Regions from separate parts of the Paenibacillus sp. FSL R7-0204 genome, predicted to be linked through region 1. Evidence: predicted binding sites of a transcription regulator. Region 1 holds the regulator's gene; each other region holds the start of a gene.
The links. The regulator LexA, encoded in region 1, represses DNA repair genes until DNA is damaged. The targets are predictions, from matches to a motif close to CGAACATATGTTCG.
Positions count from the first base shown of each region.

Region 2: the regulator LexA is predicted to act here: its motif matches at 3,253-3,266, upstream of addB (helicase-exonuclease AddAB subunit AddB).
Region 3: the regulator LexA is predicted to act here: its motif matches at 6,210-6,223, upstream of MKX42_RS10120 (ImmA/IrrE family metallo-endopeptidase).

Region 1 covers NZ_JBBOCA010000001.1:3,575,690-3,583,151, reverse strand. Annotated here, with positions in the region: gene MKX42_RS15925 (HAD family hydrolase) at 1-398, opposite strand, end outside; gene MKX42_RS15920 (hypothetical protein) at 434-961, opposite strand; gene MKX42_RS15915 (DUF896 domain-containing protein) at 1,009-1,218, opposite strand; gene MKX42_RS15910 (LysM peptidoglycan-binding domain-containing protein) at 1,328-1,744, opposite strand; gene lexA (transcriptional repressor LexA) at 1,942-2,568, shown strand; gene MKX42_RS15900 (L,D-transpeptidase) at 2,752-3,090, shown strand; gene MKX42_RS15895 (hypothetical protein) at 3,170-3,388, opposite strand; gene MKX42_RS15890 (hypothetical protein) at 3,500-3,721, opposite strand; gene MKX42_RS15885 (DUF4359 domain-containing protein) at 3,813-4,172, opposite strand; gene MKX42_RS15880 (hypothetical protein) at 4,188-4,457, opposite strand; gene MKX42_RS15875 (hypothetical protein) at 4,654-4,779, shown strand; gene MKX42_RS15870 (hypothetical protein) at 5,213-5,446, opposite strand; gene MKX42_RS15865 (hypothetical protein) at 5,693-5,947, shown strand.
Region 2 covers NZ_JBBOCA010000001.1:2,085,370-2,092,831, forward strand. Annotated here, with positions in the region: gene MKX42_RS09295 (ABC transporter substrate-binding protein) at 1-391, shown strand, start outside; gene MKX42_RS09300 (cupin domain-containing protein) at 470-805, shown strand; gene MKX42_RS09305 (alginate lyase family protein) at 802-2,790, shown strand; gene addB (helicase-exonuclease AddAB subunit AddB) at 3,367-6,927, shown strand; gene MKX42_RS09315 (UvrD-helicase domain-containing protein) at 6,924-7,462, shown strand, end outside.
Region 3 covers NZ_JBBOCA010000001.1:2,251,428-2,258,889, forward strand. Annotated here, with positions in the region: gene MKX42_RS10070 (S-layer homology domain-containing protein) at 1-111, shown strand, start outside; gene MKX42_RS10075 (hypothetical protein) at 565-696, shown strand; gene MKX42_RS10080 (HD-GYP domain-containing protein) at 724-1,170, shown strand; gene MKX42_RS10085 (hypothetical protein) at 1,162-1,875, opposite strand; gene MKX42_RS10090 (hypothetical protein) at 2,407-2,685, shown strand; gene MKX42_RS10095 (DUF6199 family natural product biosynthesis protein) at 2,744-2,944, opposite strand; gene MKX42_RS10100 (hypothetical protein) at 3,706-3,960, shown strand; gene MKX42_RS10105 (hypothetical protein) at 3,984-4,376, shown strand; gene MKX42_RS10110 (undecaprenyl-diphosphate phosphatase) at 4,572-5,375, shown strand; gene MKX42_RS10115 (hypothetical protein) at 5,413-5,577, opposite strand; gene MKX42_RS10120 (ImmA/IrrE family metallo-endopeptidase) at 5,647-6,189, opposite strand; gene MKX42_RS10125 (YjfB family protein) at 6,333-6,509, opposite strand; gene MKX42_RS10130 (hypothetical protein) at 6,679-6,834, shown strand; gene MKX42_RS10135 (hypothetical protein) at 6,882-7,070, opposite strand; gene MKX42_RS10140 (NucA/NucB deoxyribonuclease domain-containing protein) at 7,157-7,462, opposite strand, start outside.

The DNA of each region.
Region 1 (7,462 bases):
TAGATATAGGGACGGCTGCGGCGCTCAGCGGCGAAGTTGTCGGCCAACTGTGCAGCAAGCGCTTCATCCTCTACCCCGAGTGAAGCGAGGCCGCGGCGCCAGGATTCCTTACGGTAGACGGGGGCAAGCTGCTCCAATTGACGGAACTCCGGCTGTTCACCGGCAGTGAAGTTTGCCCATAGCGCTTCATACGGGTTAATACCGATTAGCTTCGTGAACGGATACGTCTCATAGGATTCATAGAGTGCACGGGCTTCTCTGCGTACAGCAGCTTCCAGATCCCCGGGATCAATGGAATCTCCAGCCCCCTCACAAGCATAGCGGAAGGCTTCTTCTACACTGCGGTCATCCCACAGCAGGGTATCATCAAGGTCAAATAGTACGGCGGTAATCGGCATTTGTTCTCCCACTCCCTATATGCTGGTATGTCTTCTTATTCGTGCACTAGTTCAATATTGTTGTTCTTGGCGAACTGCTCCAGACGTTCCCCCATCGCTGCGGTGTCATAACGGTTAATCAGCTTGGAGAAAATCCACTGCTTGCGCTTACCCTTATACTTAATGGTAACTACACTGCGCGATAAGGTGATCTTCTCAATATCCGCCGCAGCCAGGAAGCGTTCGCGGTTGTATTTAATAGTAGAGATACGCGCACGCTCAACCTTAAGGAACGGACGGCGGAAGAACAGCAGCGCAGCGAGCAGGAAATACAGCACTACCCCCAGCCAGTTGGCCAGAATCCCGCTTCCTTTGGCTTCATCAATCGAGCCGACCACCCAGAACATGATGCCAAGCAGCATCAGTACAACGGGGAATACAATATTGCGGCCTTTGAAAATATCGATGCTTTTCGCGGCAGTCTTAGTGCTGGAAGTGTAAATGGAATCCTTCCCCTGCTTCTTTCGTTGCTGATTAATTTGCTTCGTGTTGCGTTGAACCATTCTTTCCCAAGAACGGGCCATGTAAGTTCCCCCTAGTCATCCTGTATTATCTATGAAAAGGCAACAGGCTAATGCTTAAGTCCGTTATTGCCTTCTTCATGCTCCGGATTGTCCACAATTTCGATAGTATCAAGCTGGGCCCGAAAGTTAGTGCGGATATTCCCCAGGTAAATCTCGCGGAGCTTGGCACGTTCAGCCAGTTCCTCTTCATTCAGGCCGCCGTTCTTAGCTTTGCGTGCCAATTCATTGATGCGTGCGACCAATTCGTCAATATTCAATACGTTTCCCTCCCTCTAAATTCATTTTAACTTTGCCATGAGAAAAAGAGCTTGTCAAGGTCTACCCCCTGAAAGCTCTCACAGTCGATCATTAGTCTGACACATTCCTTCAGTATAAAGGTAAAGTCAGAATATCTCCGGCCTTAATGACGCTGTTCTCCAAATGATTCGTCTTCATTATTCCTTCTATATATACGGCTGTCTTCATGTCCTCAGGCTTGTTACTTAACGCAATGCTCCATAAGGTATCTCCACGCTCGACTACGATCCGCTTATCCGGCTTCATTGAAGAGACCGAACCGGCAAAAACATTCCCCACCACAGTGAATCCCGAAATAACAAGCATCAGCACCAGGAGCAGCTTCATCAGGCTGACCTGACGGAATAGCGATGAGAGCGCAGCGAGACTATGAAGAATTGCGTCCTTGATCTTGGTTACATTACTATTAGCAGTTGGATTGCCGGTAGCAGACACCTTGATATCCTCATTATTGTAGATGCTGTTGTATGTACTATACTTTAACATGATCATCATCCTCCAAACACTTGTTCTCGCTTTCGAAAATAATATAACACGAACATGTGTTTCGATCAATAGTTTTCTCGGAACGTTTGTTCTCTATTTTTCCGTTCTCATATTTTCCTCATTTTAGAACTTATGTTTGTACGAACGGAAGTTCTATGTTATAATTTTCCCAAACATAGTATATGGGGTTGATTCCGATGTCAAAGATTTCTAGTCGTCAGCTGGCGATCCTGGAATTTATACGTAATGAAGTCCGCAGCAAGGGTTATCCTCCGTCCGTCCGCGAGATTGGCGAGGCTGTCGGCCTGGCCTCCAGTTCTACCGTGCATGGTCACTTGGACCGGCTAGAGAAGAAGGGCCTGATCCGGCGTGACCCAACGAAGCCGCGTGCCATTGAATTACTCGGCCAGGAAGATTCAGAGAATGTGCATCAATTCGTCCAGACCGTTACCCGCATCCCGGTAGTGGGTAAGGTTACAGCTGGTGTTCCTATTACTGCAACAGAGAATATTGAGGATTACTTCCCATTGCCTGCTCATTATGTAGGCGATAACAAGGTATTTATGCTATCTGTCCTTGGTGATAGTATGGTGGATGCCGGAATTATGAACGGGGATTATGTCATCGTACGCCAGCAGCAGACTGCCGACAATGGCGATATTGTTGTAGCGATGACCGATGAAGATGAAGCAACTGTCAAGACCTTCTACAAGGAACGGGATCATATCAGGCTGCAACCGGAGAATCCGGCGTACGAGCCTCTCCGCCTTAACCGCGTTACGATTTTGGGACGGGTCATCGGATTATTCCGCGATATCCACTAATCTACTCCCCGCTTAAGAACAGGCTGCTCCGCACCATGCGAAGCAGCCTGTTTTCTGTTCATTTCGTATAGTCGCCAAAAAGCCCAACGCAAACATTTGTTCGTAATTGGATTTTTAGCCACTTTTCTGTGAACCGCTGCACCGCTCCGCACATATCCTGATTACAAAGGAGTGCTGATCTGTATGCCCAATTACCGAATTATCGTCGATCTGTCACAGCGCATGCTGTACCTGCTGGATAATGACGTTGTCACCAGAGGCTTCCCTGTCGGCATCGGTAAAATGTTAACCGTCTCGCCTGTAGGCGAATACACCATCATTAACAAGCAGCCCAATCCGGGCGGTCCATTCGGTGCCTTCTGGATGGGGCTATCTAAGCCGCATTATGGCATCCACGGAACCAATAACCCATCCTCCATCGGCCATATGGTCTCGCACGGCTGTATACGCATGTATAACGCAGATGTTCTGGCTCTGGCCGCCCTCGTTCCCATAGGTACCCGTGTCACCATCCGGGAATAGGAACGTCACAAAAACCCTTGAGACGCCAGATTGCGCCCCAAGGGTTCCTGTTACTCCTATGAATTAGAGCGGATACAGACTATAGCACACTTCTCAACAGACGGATAGCCACCGTATTCAAACGGATGGCCTCGCGGATCGATTCTCTGGCTGCCAGCAGCTCTCTTCTGGCCCGCGAACCTCTAGGCACTCTGCGCAGATTCTCATTGATTTCTTCCAGTCTCTCCAGCAGGACAGCCCGCTGTGTAAGCAGGACATTAATGGCTCTGCGAATCCGGTTACGTTCTCTTTGGCTCATCTTTACACCTCTTTTACACTTGGATAGTATAAGAGATGCCAAGAATGGCTCCAAAGATTGTGTGATTCGGCAGTAATGTTAGAGCCGCAGGTAGCGGGTAGCGAATTATGCTCACTTCTTGTTCAATCGTACCCGGAATTCAAATTCATCGCGTCTATAAGTCATTCCGGCCAGCACTATGTACTCCGGTGTCCATTTCTGTACAGGTCCGGCATAATCAGCAATCACATGCGGTTTGCCATCAACCAGCTGAACGACGTAGACCTGTACCTGTGCCAGTGCGGCAGCGAATAGATCAGCATCACTGGACAGTACTTTATAAGCCGTATTCAACTTCGTTCCTCCTTGTTCCACAACCATATTAAAGATTCCGTCTCGAATCTATTCAATTATACCGGGTTATGGAACAATATGTAAACCATATTTACAGCTTAATGAACATGATTTTAAACAATCCGATATACTTCTTCGTGGCCCCGCCATCCCCGGTAAAAAAATTGGTATTCTTAAGGTCCGGTACACTGAATACCGAGAACAAAATGTAGTTATCCCTCTTGGTCAATGACTCAATTACAGGCTGGGCCACCAGTTTGCTAATTCCGTCGCCTATTTCCTGATCAAGCGTATTCTCCAGATTCTTCATAAAATACTCACTGAATGCTTCCTTCCCCGGATTCGTAACAGCCATCACAACCAGAACAAGGATAAGGACCAGTAACGACTTACCGCCCGATCTCCTGCGGACTCTGCGTGCAGGACTTGGCGTATCATAACGCGAATTCATTCTTTTCCCCCTCAACTACAGAATATACAGCATCTCTTGCAACAAGAACCCCAGCGGATTCAACATCAGCCGGCACACGAACAGCATCCCACCTGTAATTCCACTGCCCCCGACATCAACGCTGCTCCAATCCCACAACGGGAGAGCCGGCGCATCCAGCCCATATTGCTCCATAAGCCTCGCTTGGGTCTCCGCTGGCAAAGCCGCTCCTTCCGCCCCAGCCACCGGACCTATCAACGCCAGGGCGAGCATCAGCGAAAGCATCACCTTATATGTATTCTTCATGATCCACTCCCATGTCTGCCACTAGAATTCTCTTCTGGTTAAGTATATAGGAGATGGAATAGTATGTAAAATAAAGTGGATTGATCTGGAATTATAATTCCTTTATATTATTATGTAAGGGCTTTGCTCAGTCTTCATTTTCAGTCTCTCCCCCACACGAAAAATCGGGAGAGTTTTTTATTTAGGAGGTAAATGTATGAATGGAAATAAAGTTATCATCATTCTTCTGTCCATATCCATACTGGGTGTACTCCTTTACTTCGGAATAGCTTATGGACTGCTATGGTACGCCTTCCGGTCCTCGGTTCACATTGAAGAATAATCTAAGAACATCGGGGGATCATTGTGAAGAAATATAACAGATCTGAAAAAGTCATTATTGGAGTGCTTCTTGGCATGACTGCTGTGCTATTTTTGGGAAGTCTGTTCTTTTGGTATGTCTTCAGCACAATATAAAATGGTAGCCAAGGAGAACTTGCGATTCCCTCTGGCTACTTCTTCTCTCCGGTCTTCCCTTCATAAACCCAATTGGTAGCTTGATAGATCCCACCATGATGTTGTTGAGGCTGTAGTGGAAGTTCTCACTAGCAAACTTTACCTCGGCATGTGTCGCCCAATTCACTTTTAGATCAATCATGTTCGAATTCCTCTCCGCAGTGCAAACAAATTACCAGCTTTAAACTCAACACGCCAAAATCGCTTGATCTTCGGGAGTCCAGGTGTAAAAGTTTGGAATACGGATGTCACCAAAGCAATTATTCCAGGGCGACTTCATCAAATCCTGAGAGAGAAGTGTTTACCCCATCCTGCTGCAACTCAATAAGAATATGAGCAAGGGCATCTGAATTCCATCGGCCAGATACTATGTTCAAGGCAATGTTCAGCAACCGCTCTGGGTTCAGTTTGATTACCGACATTACCAGTTCTGAGTAGTCCTGCTCGTTGAGCATCAAGCTTTTACCGCTGATGACCGAGTCTGCCCGTTCCACACGATTGGATCAAATATAACCGAACTCATCCTGGCTGCGGCGAAGCTTTTCATACTCAGGATTTTCAGGTTGAAGACGGCTCGCGGATTGTCAGCAGTTGCATTGAACGGTTCAATTGGTATGATTCTAATATCCACAAGGACCCTCTTCGAATTGTTTTTTTGTGACAACATTATGAAATCCTGATAATCAAATAAGTTTTTGATCATTATATATTCGATTTCAAAATAGAAAGGAGAACGAGCAATGCGTGAGATATCAATTCCTGAGCATTATGAAGTAAGATTTCACAATGGACATTTTGATTTGGGGGAACATGAAGAGGCTCATATTGGTTTTTATGAAGAACCTATGCAGACAATAAGTGGAGAGCCACCTCAAGGACAAGTCCCTCACGGTTATCACTGGATTTCAATCCCAGGACATTTTGATCAACACGGTAATCATGATCATTTTGAGCCTGCTCATTGGGCTGTCCACGAACATCACCACGGCCACTGAATCTACTATTATTAGTACACGAAGGGGTTGTCCCAAACGTATACTAGCAGAGACAGGCCTCTATCTTCAAAAGCTTAAAATACAAAAAAGCAGCGATTCCCGTTATTGGGAATTCGCTGCTCTGCGTTTTTGGTCATTTGCAGCTTGTATCGAAAGCGAGAGCCAACTGACCTCCTGCGTCACTTTTTCAATACCGCGAATTAGAAAATGTCGGAAGTTCCGTTTGTTCTTCAGTTGTCCAAATACGCTTTCTGGCTCCGTCATTCAGCGAACGGCTAAGTGGTATCACTCCTCACTTTGCAACATCTCCCGATCCTGCTTTTGGAACCGCAATCGTTCCGAGCTAACCACAAATTACCAATTTTCACTTGCCTTCGCGCAGCTTTCTCTTTGCAGACATCCTTCGCAGTTCTGGCTTCGATAATGACACTTCCGAATTTCGTATCCGCTTTCTAACAAATCCATGCTATCTCTTTGAGGAAATACAGCATTCGTCCTTCTAGGCATGTCCAGCGATCCTCGGCTTCATCGTAAGTCCAGTTCTCGATCCTCCCGCATTCACTTACCAGGCTTTACTCTTTTCCTTGTGGTAGCTGCCGTAGCCTTACTACTTATTTGAGTAGGATTCACTTTTGAAGGGTCTAAATTGCTCAAAAGTTACAAAAAAACAACCCCCAGGTTTAAGCCAAGCTTAGGGTGTCCGCGGTATTATAAAATTAATTATTGTTTTAATTGTTTTCAATACGAATTGCATGCCTTTTGTTAAATTTGGATTTTCCTTTATAGTATTTGTTTTGTTCTTCATTCCCTGAAATGAATTCATCATGCCTCCGTTGTAGTTCATTCACTACTGCTCAAAGTCCTCCAAAGCATCGTCTAGGGTGTCCTGTAGTAGCCCTACATACTCAAAGTCATCTTTTACTCCGAATGATTGAAGTGACCCAATAGTAACGCTATGTCCTTCGTTTACAGGTGCAATCTGCAGCAGAATGTCTTTCTCATAGAGTGAATACCGACCTCTTCAAGATCAAGCTCTGCAGAATTCGAATTTTTATTCCCCCGCAGAAAGCGTAAAAGAGGTAAAGCATATCCCATTTCGCCAAATATGACATACAAAATTACAAGAAGTGAAGCAGCGACTGTCTTATATCCCTTACGCATGTATTCCACAGCATCTTTATACCGGTACTTTCGCTCTCTAATGAATAGAAGCTGCACTATCATCTGTTCAGGTGGATCTACCACATTATTCGCCGTATGCTGTACAGCGTCTGTGACTCGTTTATAGAACATGTAATTAAGATGCCTGTCTCTTTGGCTATGAGTACATTAGCTGGCAGATTGGAAATGTGGTTGCTTGTGCCGAGGCGTCAGCGCTTATAAAGAATTGAACCTGATAGGCCTTCGTTATATCTGCAAGATCATTCTTGGGGGGGGAATTAGTATAGAGTGGATTTCATACGGAGTAACTACGGATAATTGCGATTTGGTTATGCTGTAGGCTTCCATACCTCG
Region 2 (7,462 bases), 1.5 Mb from region 1:
GTGGAAGTTCATGGAGTATGTGTACAGCGACAGCCTGCAGAGCGAATATTATGAAAAAGGCTACGGCATCTCCCTGATCCCTACAGTCATCAGCTCCGGCAAAAAACCAAGCATTCCCGGCATTGAAGGCTTCCTGCCGAAGCGTTATGACGCGATTTACCCGGCGAACCCGCTTACCATTACAGAAGGGTCACTGGAGGGCAGCAAATGGAGCGATGCTTTCTCCGTCTTCGTCTTCACTGGTGGAGATGTGGACAGCATTATCAAGGATCTGGACACCCGGTATAATGCTTCACTAGAGAAAGCAAGAGCCTCCGGCGCAACGGATATTGTAGCCGATCCAAGCTTTGACGCATCGAAGCTGCAGGGTAAATTATCCACCGAAGAATAAGAGGTAAGGTTCAGGCGGGCGGCCGATGCTTGATCGATTCGGCCGCTTTCTTGTCTAATAGAGAGGAGCAGACCCGAAATGATTATAGAGAATAGAGAAGCCGCAAAGACGGTTCTGAATGAGAGCACTTCCCGCACCCTGCTTGCAAAGGGGGGCTCGATGATGATGGTGGAGGTTACCTTCGCCAAAGGCGGCATCGGAGAGGTTCATTCCCATGATGCGCATGAGCAGATCAGCTATATTGTGAAGGGCAGCTTTGAGGTCAAGGTCGGGGAGGAGACGCGTATTCTGAAGGCGGGCGACAGCTTCTATGCCGGCTATAATATTCCGCATGGTGTGAAGGCGCTGGAGGATTCCGTGATTCTGGATGTGTTCAATCCGTTCCGTGAGGATTTTTTGGAGAAGCAGGAATGAAGGATTATTACCTGAGTGCATCTGAGCTCCGCAGTGCTGCCGCTTATTATGCCCGCCAATTCCCCATCGAGGCTCAGAACTCAATACAGATTGCTGAGCATGCCGTGGACAATGAATTCATTGTTCCTTATACCGGCGATCTGAGCCGCTGGATTCCGCTGGGCAGGCCGGTGGCGGACTGGCTGCATAATCCTACGAACGATCCCGAATTCACCTGGGGCATTAACCGCCACTGGCATATGCTGGATCTGGGCAAGGGCTATCTGATGAATGGCAAGCCGGAATACGTTACGGCCTTTATCCAGCATTTCCGCAGCTGGCGCGAGCAGAACCCGATTCCTGTGATCCCGTCGTATGAGGAAGCGGTGTTTTTCCAGAAGCTGGGTCCTTGGCGTCTGCTGGAGACCGGCCTGCGCGTGCAGTCCTGGATCTCTGCTTACAAATATATGGAGGACAGCCCGCTGCTGGACGAGAGCTTCCGGGGCGAGCTGCTGGAGGGGCTAGCGGAGCATGCTGAATTCCTGACCCAATACCTCGGCAGCACGGAGATTAATCATGCCATTATGCATATGCAAGGCCTCTACATGATTGCTGTCTTCCATCACGGGCATCCGCGTGCACCGTATTGGCGGCAGCTGGCCGGGGAGCGTCTGGAGCTGTGCCTCTTGCATCAGGTCGGGCTGGAAGGGATTCAGATTGAGCTGACCACCCATTATCATGATGCGGCCATTGAGATGTTCGGGACGCCTTATCTGCTGGGCGCGTTATGCGGTCACCCGTTCTCTGCCTGGTACGGCGGACAGCTCCGCAAGATGGCCGCGTTCACCGAAGCGCTGGTCCGCCCGGATCACCAGTCCACCGGGATCGGAGATTCCGACTGGATCAGCAGCGGCAGGCAGCGGCTGACGCTGCTGGGTGCTATTCTGAAGGATGATGCGCTGATTGGACGCGGTACAAGGAGCGCGGAATGTCTCTGGCTGCTGGGAGCCGAGGCATATGAGCGGTGTGTGCAGCTTCAGGCGGAGTCTGCGCCTTCGGTGAGCAGCGTGGCTTTTGTGCAGACCGGATATTATGTGATGCGGGACCCGCAGCAGTATCTGTTCTTCGATGCCGCAGAGATGGGCGGAGCGCACGGCCATGCGGATGCGCTGAATCTGGAGTGGATGTGGAATGGGCAATTGCTCTTCACGGATACCGGCCGTTACACGTACGAGGAAGGGAAATGGCGCCGTTATTTCAAAAGTACCCGCGCGCACAACACCATCACCGTAGACGGGTTGGATCAGACGCCGTATATCTCGACCCAGCAATGGGGCGAGCCTGTGGCTAAGGCCAGCACCTTCCGCTGGGAGAGCAACAGCCGTTACCACTTCATCGATGCGGCTCATGACGGATACATCCGTCTTCCCGGTCCGGTAATGCACCGGCGCTGGGTGCTGCTGGGCGTGGAGGTGCCGCTGCTGCTGATTGCCGACTGGCTGGAGGCGGATGGCGAGCATGAGCTGGAGCAGCGGTTCCATCTGCACCCGGAAGCGGTGCTGGAGCTGTCTTGCGAAGCCGGAGCGGCTGGAGAGGCTGGAGAGGCAGTGAGCGGAGCCGGAGAACCCGAAGCCGGAGCTGCACAGCCTACAGCAACCGTGGTCTATCCCGGCTCTACAGTGAAGCTGAATATGAGCTGGATGACCAGCGGTCTGAAGGATGAGCAGTTCACGGTGGGTAAGGAGCAGGGCTGGGTATCGGAAGTATACGGCTCTAAATCGGAGATTCCGGTAGTAGAGGGCCGGGCGGCTTGGGCCGGCAAGGCTGGAATTCTGACGCTGTGCCTGCCCGAAGATGCAGCGGACGGCAGCGGTCCGCTGCACGTGAGCACCTGTGTGGTGGATGCGGAGCGGCGGCGGGTCGAGCTGTCCTATGTATACGGAGAAGCGATCGGCACAATTGTAATCGGAACAGACACCCTAGGCTGGACGGAGCGGAAGGAATAAGCATGTTGTGCTGGAAGTTATTAAAGATCAAGGATATTAGCAGATAAGACTTCTCCGCTGGCCGTTTTCCGGCTGCGGGGAGTCTTATTTCTATTGGAGAATTTTTGGGTTTCATTGCAAAGTAGATTGCGATAGGCTTAAATGCACTTTGTACAACTAAAACATCCGATGTCTAATCGATTACCTGTTTAGGTGTATTTCGTACATTAAAATATTTACGTATTGCCGGTTCTAGCCTCTTTGGGCAGATTTAGTTGCACAGACTACAGCTATACCAGAAAAGTATGCTTTTTCGCTGCTTTTAAGTGTACAATTATCCCTGTCTTGTCCTTCACTTGGGAGGAGTTGCAGCAGTAACTGTTAGACTTGAGACCTAATTTACATGATTTGTTCAGACTCTTCCGCCCGCCGTTTGCGCGGCTCCGGGAGAGTCTTCTTTATTTCTGCATTTGCAAACAATGGCAAACGTACGTTCTGGAGCGTGCGGTGGAGGTATGCTATACTATTGTGACGAGAAGTTTCATAGATTCTGGTATTGCATTAGGTGCCAGGGTTCAACGGAAGGAGTCTGCTGAAATGACGGTTAACTTCATCATCGGCCGCTCGGGCAGCGGCAAGACGACTACAATATGGGAGCGGGTATCCTCCAGGCTGAAGGAAGAGCCGCTTGGGCCCCCAATCATTATACTTGTTCCCGAGCAGGGATCGTTCGGAGCGGAACGGGGACTGCTGGCTGCGGGCGGCGTGAAGGGAAGTCTGCGCGCCCAGACGCTCAGCTTCTCGCGGCTTGCCTACCGGGTGAAGCAGGAGACCGGCGGCAGCGCAAGTCTGCCTATCAGTGAAGAAGGCAAGAAGATGCTGATCTACAAGATTATCAGCAAGCGCAAGGAGGAGCTGAAGCTGTTCGGGGCTTCCTCGGACCGGCCGGGATTTGTGGAGCGGCTCAGCAGTCTGCACACGGAGCTTAAGCGCTGCTGTCTTGGCCCCGGAGACCTGGAGGAGCAGATCGGCAGAATGCGGGATGCCACGCTGGGCAGCCCTATTCTGGCCGGGAAGCTGGATGATCTGCATCTCGTCTTCAGTGAGCTGGACCAGGAGATGTCACAGCTCTATATAGATGAAGAGGACAGACTGGCCGAACTGGCTGAGCATATTGCGGAATCTGCCTATATCCGCGGCGCCGAGATCTGGGTGGACGGCTTCCACGGCTTCAGCAACCAGGAATTTATCGTCTTGCGTGAGCTGATGCAGTACGCGGACACAATGACCATTGCGCTCACACTGGACCGGATCTATCCGCCGGGCGTTGCCCTGCATGAGCTGGAGTTGTTCCATCCGGCGGCGGTTACTTATATTAAGCTGCGGGGAATGGCGGAGGAGATGGGACTTACCGTATGGGATGAGCTGCTGGCTCCGCCCGTCCTGCCAAGGTTCAAGGACGCTCCCGTACTCGCCCATCTGGAGCGCGGATTACAGCGCCGGCATCCCTGGACAGGACCGGCTGAACAGGTGAAGGAAGCCATCAGCATCCGGGCTGCAGCTTCACGCCGCACCGAGGTGGAGGGTGTGCTGCGTGAGATGCAGGCCCTGGCCAGAGAAACGGGAGCCAAATATGGGGAAATGGCGGTATTCATGCGCAACATGGCCGATTATGAGCCGCTCATCGCCCCGTTATTTCAGGACTTCGGCGTTCCGTTCTTCCTGGACCAGAAGCTCAGTGAGCTTCATCATCCGCTGGTGGAATTCATCCGCTCGGCCCTGGATGTCGTCCGGCGCCGCTGGCGTTATGAAGATGTGTTCCGCTGCGTGAAGACAGAGCTGCTGCTGCCGCTGGATGGAAGCATTACCCGCGCTCATATGGATGAGCTGGAGAACTACGTGCTGGCCTGCGGAATTCACGGCTCCCGCTGGACGAACGGGCGCTCCTGGAAGGGGATTCCGCGCCTCTCGCTGGAGGGCAGTGAAGCTGTTGATGAAGCGATGCTGGCAAGGATGGAGGCCTGCCGGAAGGCGGTCACCGAACCGCTGCAGGCATTTGAGCAGAGAATCAAAGCCAGCCGCAGCGGTCTGGAGCTATGCCGGGCGGTATATCTGCTGCTGGAGGATACGGAAGCGGCTCGCAAGCTCGAAGGGATGGGAGCGGAATCTCTGAAGCAAGGCCGTCCGGAAGCCACCCGGGAGCATAACCAGCTCTGGGGCGCTGTTCTGGGTCTGCTGGATCAGATTGCCGAGATGATGGGCAAGGAACGGATAGAATTCAGCCTGTTCGCCGGGGTGCTGGAGACCGGGCTGGCTGAGCTTAAAATGGGGCTCGTCCCGCCCGCACTTGACCAGGTGCTGGTAGGAACGATGGACCGTACCCGGGTGTCGGGAGTGAAGTACGCCTTCCTGCTCGGTTTCAACGAAGGAGTGGTTCCGGCGCAGTTCAAGGAAGACGGCATTCTCTCCGAAGGGGAGCGCCTCCTGCTGGAGAAGTCCGGTATGGAGCTTGCGCCTGGCTCATCCCGGAAGCTGCTGGATGAACGTTTCCTGATCTACAATGCGCTTACAACGGCCAGCAGGAAGCTGTGGATCAGCTATGCTGCAGCTGACGACGAGGGGAAGGCGCTGCTGCCCTCGGAGGTCATCCGCCAGCTACAGGGAATGTTCCCGCAGCAGTTAGATGAACAATTCCTCTCCGGCTTCCCGCAGAGCGGTAATGATGACGACGCTGTCCATATGGACTTCATCGGCCATCCTGAGCAGACACTCCGCATGCTGCTGCTTCAGCTCCGCCAGTGGCGTCAAGGGGTAGAGATACCTGGCATGTGGTGGGAGGTCTATAACTGGTTTGCGGCGGAGCAGGGCGCCGACAAGCCTGCGGGTGAACAGGCAGCGGAATACCGCCATGCGGATCTGTCTATGAAGCTGAAGCTGGAGCGGCTGCTCGGCTCGCTGTTCTACCGCAATGAAGGCATACGGCTGAAGAAGGAGACCAGCCTGCGCCTGTATGGCGGCTCCACGCTGCGCGGCAGCGTGTCACGGATGGAGCGGTTCGTTGCCTGCTCGTTCTCTCATTTCGCTTCCTACGGGCTGAGGCTGAAGGAGCGCCAGCTCTACAAGCTCCAGGCTCCGGATATCGGGCAGCTCTTCCATGCGGCCCTTAGTGAGATGGCGAAGCGGCTGCAGGAGCAAGGCCGGAGCTGGGGCAGCATGACTGCGGAGGAGTGCCGCACGGAGGCGGGGAAGACCGTAGACAGGCTGTCCCCGCTGTTACAGGGAGAGATTCTGATGAGCAGCAAGCGCTACGGCTATATCTCGCGCAAGCTGAAGAATATTGTCGGCCGCGCTTCGGTCATCCTTGGGGAGCATTCGCGGCGCGGGAGCTTCGAGCCGGTCGGGCTGGAGCTGGATTTTGGTCCCGGACAGGAGTTGCCTCCGCTGAGAATTACACTGCCGAACGGCTGTGTCATGGAGGTAGTCGGCCGGATTGACCGCGTGGATAAGGCTGAAGGGGAGCAGGGGATTCTGCTGCGGGTTATCGACTACAAATCAAGCCAGAAGGATCTCAAGCTGCATGAGGTCTACTATGGATTGTCACTGCAGATGTTAACGTACCTTGATGTGCTGCTGACCTATTCCGAGCAATGGCTCGGCCAGGAAGCACTGCCTGCCGGGGCGCTTTATTTCCACGTTCATGATCCGCTTCTGACCTCAGCCAACGGAATGAACCGGGAGCAGGCGGAGCAGGAGCTGATGAAGCGCTTCAAGATGAAGGGCCTGCTGACCGCTGACCGCGAGGTGGTCTCGCTGATGGATACCACTCTGGACAAAGGGTATTCCTCTATTGTTCCGGTAGCGCTGAAGAGTGACGGCAGCTTCTACAGCAGCGCCTCTGTAGCTACCCCAGAGCAGTGGGCTCAGCTGCGGTCCTCGGTGCGCAGCACGATCTCTGAGATCGGGACCAGCATTACGGAGGGGGATGTGGCGATACAGCCTTACCGCATCCAGCAGGAAACAGCCTGTACCTTCTGCTCCTTCCGCCCCGTCTGCCAGTTCGATGAAGCGGTGGAGGGCAATAGCTATAACATTCTAAGTAAGCCGGGCAAAGAAGTGATCTGGGATCTGCTGTCCCGCAAAGGAGGAGAGAAGCTGTGAGCACAAGACCTGTACCTGAAACGAAGCCGGAAGGCAGTCTATGGAGTGACGACCAGTGGCGCGCCATTGCCGAGAGCGGCAGCGATATTCTCGTGGCGGCGGCAGCCGGTTCCGGCAAAACGGCGGTTCTCGTCGAGCGGATTATCCGCAAAATCAGCAATGAGGAAGCGGGCTTCAGCGTGGACCGGCTGCTGGTAGCAACATTCACCAAGGCTGCCGCCTCCGAGATGCGCCAGCGTATCCGGGAAGCGCTTGAGCGTAAGCTTGCGGAGGACAGTGAAGGCGGGAACGAATATCTGCGCCGCCAGCTTGCACTCTTGGGCAGAGCCTCTATTACCACGCTGCATTCCTTCTGCCTTGAAGTAATCCGCCGGTATTACCAGATGATTCCGATTGATCCCGGCTTCCGTATCCTGAATGAGCATGAGGCGGAGATGATGCGCCAGGAGCTGCTGGAAGAGCTGCTGGAAGAGAAATACGGCGAGGTTGCCGAGGACGGGGAAGATACCCTGTTCGTACAGCTCGCAGACTGGTT
Region 3 (7,462 bases), 1.3 Mb from region 1:
GGAATCATTACAGGCAGAAGCAGCACCATCCTTGCTCCAAAAGATAATATTTCAAGAGCAGAGGTAGCCGTTATTATCCGCAGACTGCTCCAACAATCCAATTTAATCTAAGTAATATATGTAGAAAGGAGATCAACAGAGCTAATTCTGTTGGTCTCTTTTTTGGGGGAATGAGCGGATATTTCCTGTATCCTATCGGTTGCCTTGATGAGGCTATCCGAAATACTGCTGGTAAGATATCATTGACGCATGACCGCTGCCACCACTATAATCTGGAAAAATAATGAAGTTCATCCCGTACCCATGCTTATTGGGGCGAGTGGAAATACAGTAAAAGACACACGCCGTATGTATGTGCATCTATACTATAATGATACCAAAGCCTCCGAAGATCGTATGGCGCTGGACCATCTATTGGATAACATAATTATGTTGCGCGAGGTTCTTTGTTGATGGCTGAACCTGAGAAGCCTTCAGTCCATATAATATCAATAGATGATTATTTAGTTTGTGCTTTCTCTAGAAAAAATGGATGATCAATGTTCTGGAGAGGAAGTGGATGGGTTGAAAGGCGATCAATCGTGTTCATATATGGGTTTCCGTATGGGCAAAGATATGTATTTAATTATTTCTGCCGTTGATTTAGCTATGAGAGAATTGAAGGAAATATTTATTAAAGTGCGTTGCTTTGAATAAATTCCCTTACATAAGATACGTAATAATATGATTCTAACCTTCGTTGAATTAAGCAAGAACACAGAATTAAATCATATAATAGATCGTTTGAGACAAGAAGATGATTATACCTACAAGCATAGTATAGTCGTCGCGTTAATATCGGGAATTATCGGCACGGCCATAGGATTGCTTGATTTGGAATTATCAGATTTAACAGGAGCTGCCTTTCTGCATGATATCGGAAAAACAAGGATTTCCAAAGAAGTTTTAAATAAACCCGGAAAATTAACGTCTGATGAATTTAACCAAATGAAGAATCATACGATTTATGGGTTTGAAATCATTAGATCCTTAGGAATTCCTCACCGGCATGCATTAGTTGCTCTACAGCATCATGAACGTGAAGATGGCAGTGGATACCCGTTAGGCATAAAGGGAAGTGATATTGCCCCCTACAGCAAAATTGTTAATTCCAGCCTGCTCTCATCGTAATGTGACGGAGGCCCTTTTTCTTTGAGTCGCTATGACTATGAGAGGAACAGCAAAGATAAGAGATAATCCGAACAGAAGGATAGGCAAAAACAAAGATGTATGATTGTCAGCAGAAGAGACATTTTGGCCCCCGCCGACCAAAATCGCTCCGTCATTTGAATTGCGGTTCGAATTATTGAAGGAACTCTCCGACTGGCTAACAACACTCATGATCTCTGTAGGACTTATACTTTCATTATTTGTTAAATTAATATATTCCTCATTAACTGCAGTGTTAATATAGAGATAATTTAGATTATATCGTTTGTCATCAATAAGCTCTAATGTACCATCTTTAGCATACTCCGATTCTATTCGTTTGATTGTATTGCCAAAATCATCATTATTGCTGATATTAAAAATTTTCCATGCACCTGACTCAAAAGTAGCATCGATCACCGCAACTTGGGTTCCCTCTAGATAAAGCGGGAATTTATAACCAATCAATTCATGTGAAAGTGATTCTCCATGAATATTCGCTTGATAATAAGCAATTCCTTCTCCAAGTGTTGCTTCAAGGAAACTTACTCTGTTGCTGCTGTGAAAGTTTTCCTTCTGGGCTTCAAGAGTATCCGCATAATACGCTGTATAATCCCTCTCAATCGCCCCTTTGATATCTGCACCAGCTGTCTTAAGGCTTGAGTCAGCATATGCAGCATTTCCCAACGTAGAACTAATAAGTGAATATCCTTTGGTTTGGAGGATATTGATTCAAGGCCGCTGTGTTGATATTAGCGAAGAAGAAATTGATGATATCCGGAATTCATTGCCTAGTTTTAATGGTTCAGGTGAGAAATTACCCTTACTTGATGGAATTAAGAAATTGTTAGTTGAAAAATTTAATTAAGCACCTTAGGATGATTTTTTATGTCTTTTAAGAGGCTATTATATGTGTTTTCAAACACTTTCAACAATAAACTCGTCTGGCATTAAGCCCGGCGGGTTATTTTATAGCTTTTGCAAATGCTCAATAACTATGTTCATTAACTTCTTAAAGATTAATGTATCATCAATCGTCTGGCCTTTTCTAAAGGAAAAGGAAAAGTATTTTATGGTTACAAATATAATTTTATGCGTAAACCTTATCTTGTGAGAATTAAAGGGGATGAAATATAATCAGTGTATGACTTGATCAAGGGGTGAAACCATGAAATTACTGGACGGTCTCTAGCTTCCCTAAAGGAGGTTAGAGCTGAGTTGAGTAGAAGCGTTAAGAAAACACCCGTAAGTAAAGAGCAGGCAAATCCCTGGATCAAACGACAGGCAAGTAAGGCAGTGCGAAGATACTCCCGAGATATTCCTAATGGGAAATACTATCGTAAGATTTATTGTTCTTGGAATATAAGCGATTGGAGATTTTACACACCTTATTTGCAAGCGGTCAAGGAATGGGAGACCACAGGCAGTACTTGGCACAGACAAGTTAGCTTTCAAGAAATGGCTTTAAGCTGGGCTAAAAACTTTAAAAGAAAATAAAAAACAGGAGTGGTTGGCAGGGAAGCGCCAGCAGCTCCTGTTTTATTGTTTTATTCCCCTAACCAAACATAGAGGGCAAAAAGAACAAGAAAAAGAGAATAAGAACGATCACACTTGTGATTCGGCTCATCATGAGATAGGCTTCACTGGGGCCGGAGTCGCCCTTGACCATCCAGCCGTAGCGCATATGCCAGCCCATGGCCGGGAAGAAGATATTCAGCATCGCAATCAGTACAAATAGAATAGAAAAGACAACCATTTTTACCAACTCCTTTATCAGTTTTACGTGAATTGAGCATCTGAAGTTGCACAACATTTATACGTCAGCTTAATTGATGCAGCATGAGTTTGAAGGAGAATAACCAAAAAACAGACCCGAATTAGAATTCGGGTCTGACAGGGAAGTATCAGTTGTCCAATTCTAAAATACGAAAAATAATAAAATTTGGTGTGGGACATTGTGATGTATTTAAGGGCGTAACTACTATGGCTAACGCCCGTTTTTTTTGGAATTAGGTTGCTGACTAGTAAAAACTAGTTGTTCGTCCATTTCTAAACCAGATGGGATGCGTACACTACACTATCTTATTAGGGAGGTGTCCGTATTGAGTTGTCCAGACGATAAAAAATGTCATCCTAAAAAAATCGTCACCCTCGTTCCTTCAAAAAGAAAAAGAAAAGAACATCGGAAAGTTGTTAAAAAAGTGATTAAAAAGGTGGTTAAAGTAACCTGTCCACCGCCTGAAGTCAATGTCACTACTCCTACCGTCATCGGTCCCACAGGGCCTCAAGGAGCGCAGGGCTCTCCGGGCATACCGGGAATCCCGGGGGCAAGAGGCCCCCAGGGAACAGCAGGTCCTCCGGGACCTGCCGGTGGGCCTCCAGGGCCCCAAGGCCCCCAAGGTGTGCCCGGGCCACCTGGAGCGATAGGCCCTCAGGGAGCAGCGGGGCCCGTTGGCCCTCAAGGGGCGCAGGGAGTTCCGGGAGCGCAGGGCCTCATAGGTCCCCAGGGCCCGCAGGGTGAGCCTGGTCCGGCGGGAGCGATTGGGCCACAAGGCGTTGCAGGAGCTGCAGGGCCGGCTGGAGCAACAGGAGCTACTGGTCCGGCCGGAGCCGCAGGAGCTGCAGGGCCGGCTGGAGCAACAGGAGCTGCAGGGCCGGCTGGAGCAACAGGAGCCACTGGGCCAGCCGGAGCTGCAGGAGCCGCCGGAGCCGCAGGAGCGACCGGGGCAACAGGAGCGACCGGGGCAACAGGAACGGCGGGTGGAGTATTAGGATTTGCCGATTTCTTTGCTCTGATGCCTCCTGATAATGCAGCAACGGTAGCGCCAGGCACAGATGTAAGCTTTCCACAAGATGGCCCTACCAGCGGGACAACGATTGCCCGGACCGGGCCGAGTTCTTTTAATTTAGCGGCCATTGGGACGTACCAGGTGCTGTTTCAGGTTAGTGTGACCGAAGCCGGACAACTAATCTTGACTTTAAATGGTGCAGATCTCGCTTATACTGTAGTTGGGCGGGCAACAGGTACCTCACAAATCGTAGAAATGGCTATTGTGCAAACAACGGTCATTAACAGCATACTGACCGTTCGTAATCCTGCCGGAAACTCTACTGCACTTACGATTACTCCTCTTGCCGGAGGAACAAGACCCGTTTCAGCTCATCTTGTTATTACCCAATTAGCGTAGCGGCTATTTTACGAATAGAGCATAATGAAATTTTGCCACCAGTAGCTTGGTGGCTTTTTTGTTCTGATCACAATAAACCACATGACATTTATGTCACACCAACTCCCATATTGTTAGCTCATTCGATGGGGAATTCTATCTCAGCCTCTTATACTGGAAATATATTGATTCACTTCCGAGAGGGGCTATTCACCAGTGACTGAAGCTATCAAAGCAATTATATTAGGGATTATTGAGGGGTTAACTGAATTCTTGCCGGTCTCGTCTACCGGGCACCTTATCCTGGCAGGGAATCTGCTGAAGTTCGAGGGAGAGGCTGCGGTTACCTTCAAAATCGTAATCCAGCTGGGTGCGGTAATGGCCGTATTGCTGTTGTATTGGAAGAAGTATGTGAACATCGGGGTGAATATGCTGAAGCTGGATTTCTCCAAAAGCAAAGGACTGAATGCCATCCACATGATCCTGGCTATGGTTCCGGCACTGGTGGTGTATCTGCTCTTCAAAGATACGATCAAGAGCCAGTTATTCGGCCCCAAGCTGGTTCTCATTGGACTGATCGCCGGTGGCCTGTTGATGATCCTCGCTGCACGCAGCAGGAGATCCGTTACGTCAGAGACGGTAGACGGTCTTAACTATACTCAAGCCTTCGGCATCGGGCTGTTCCAGTGTCTGGCGCTGTGGCCCGGGTTCTCAAGGTCCGGTTCGACGATCTCAGGCGGTCTGCTGCTGGGGACCAGCCAGAAAGCTGCTGCTGACTTCACCTTCCTGATCTCAGTACCGGTCATGTTCGGAGCAAGCCTCCTGGACCTCTATGACAGCCGGGATGCGCTGAACTCCGATGATCTTGTGCTTATGCTGATCGGATTCGTGACTTCCTTCCTCGTAGCCATGATTGCAGTGGTCACGTTCATCAAGCTGATCAAGCGGCTCCGCCTGGAGTGGTTCGCGCTGTACCGCTTCGTGCTAGCAGGACTGTTCTATGTAATTGTCATCCTGTAATGGGCCTCTGGTGTGATCCGCTCAGGCGGCTCAGCACTCAGCCGTATTCCTTAGGCTCCTGCAGCAGGATGGAGAAGGTCTGGGTTACGTGGTCCACTTCAATCGTCTCGATACCCACAAAATCCGGAATTTCAGGATGAACGGCATCCACGCTGTATTCAGGGTGAGTCAGCAATAATTGAATGACTTTCAGGGCTTCCACGTTGATCTTGATCCCCTTTACAGTAGAATCTCTTGTTCTGATCTATAGTCTGTATTATCCCCGCAGCGCTTAGCGAATATGTCTGTGGATGATATTTCTGTCTTCGTTACGTTCCATAACAGCCATTAATTGCCCCTGGAAAATACGTCTCTGGATCTGGTCGATCCGCTGCAGCGCGAGAGGGACGGGGACCTGGAACGCTACAGCCAGCTCAGTAACGGCATCCTCACGGAGCTCGGGCAACGTGTTCGCAGAGATCATGACATAAGGCATGGAAGCATACAGAATGAACCGGTCGGATTCATCTCTCTGCGCCTGCGTGAACACTCCGGGCATAAGCGTGGACTTGCCGGCATGCCGCAGCAGATGACACAGCTCGTGGAGGAACTCCAGCCGCTGCAGCTCGGGAGGGAGACGGTTGTCGATGAACATGCTGTACATTCCGGCTGTAGCCTCAATCGCCTTGCTGCGGACATCCAGATAGTGCACCCAGATATTAAGCCGCTTCGCTATGTAATCGATGGAGATGTCGGACGGCTTGCGGACACCAATACGCTGGTATAGATCCTCTGTCCATTTCTCCAATGTGGTCATCTGATAATAGCCTTGCATAATCAATCACCCCATATATAAGATCGTATGTTCGTATTATTAGCCAAAAGAAAAGCCCGTAAGGGCTAAGCAGCAGTTCAGCGCGCACTCTTCAGCGGCTGAAATATGGAACGGGTGTTCCTATGTATGTAAGCATAAAGGAATTACGCCCGAATATCAAGTGTTTTTCCCAAGGTGGGGTGCGTGGCCTGACTCAGCATCTGAACCATATCCTGGGCACCGATCTGCGCCTGCTCCTTGGCAAGGCTCATTACCTGCAGCCCTGCGGCCTGCTGTAAGGATGACTGGCTCATCACTACGGATAATGCAGCAATATCCATCCGGCATTCCTCCCTCCATATGTTGTGAAGCTATTGCTTCATACTCTATATCGACCACTGGACGCCTGTCCGTTAGGTGAATGGTATTTCTTTGCCAATTGGCCCATGCAACGGAGCGGAATTCCACATATTCTGTGCTGTATTCAATATTCAAGAGGAGGAATTAATCATGGGAGCAGAATATGGTTGCGGTTGTGGAAATAACGTAGGTGGAGTGAATCAGGGACCTCCAATCGTTCCGGTAGTAAGCCCTTGGACTTCGACAGGTGCAATTCTGGTTCTGTTCATTCTGCTGGTTATCATCACAAAAGCCTGTTTGTTCTAGAACAGCCTATAGCCAGTGTAGCCCTGTCCGGCCTGTGCCGGATAGGGCTATTTCTTTTTTTTCTTATGAGCACGGACCGTTGGCCCGATCTGGCGTTTGATTCTGCCTGTAGCTGCATCCGTTTCAATGATATAGAGTTCCTTAATTGTTCCTGCAAGCGCGAACCATTCCTGTAAGGCTTCAGCTTCGGACATAGGGCCGTACAGCCGTTTGCCCCGATAACAGATATAGAACACATGCGGCTCTCCATCTAAGTTATATTATCCCATTTCATTCTACGCTTTATCGCAGTGAAATTGAACAATATCCCCCACAATCGGGCTTATTTGAAAATAAATTCCACACGCGTGCCATCTGCGAACGCCTCCAGCTGATTGCCGACCCAGCTTCCCGCTCCGCGGTTATCACTGGGTGTTATGTATTCAATATGCGCTCCGGCTCCGCCTTCATCACACATGGCCATCGGCCATTCGTCCCGGTCATAGCCTTTCTTCGTGGGAACTCCCTTCAACGACGCCTTGCGGTTCTCCTCCGCTCCCTTGCGGTTGATCGTGCAGATGGCTGACTCTCCCTTGCGGATGGCCTTCTGGATGTGCTTTGCGGTCTCCGGGAAGCGGTCTGCCGGGAA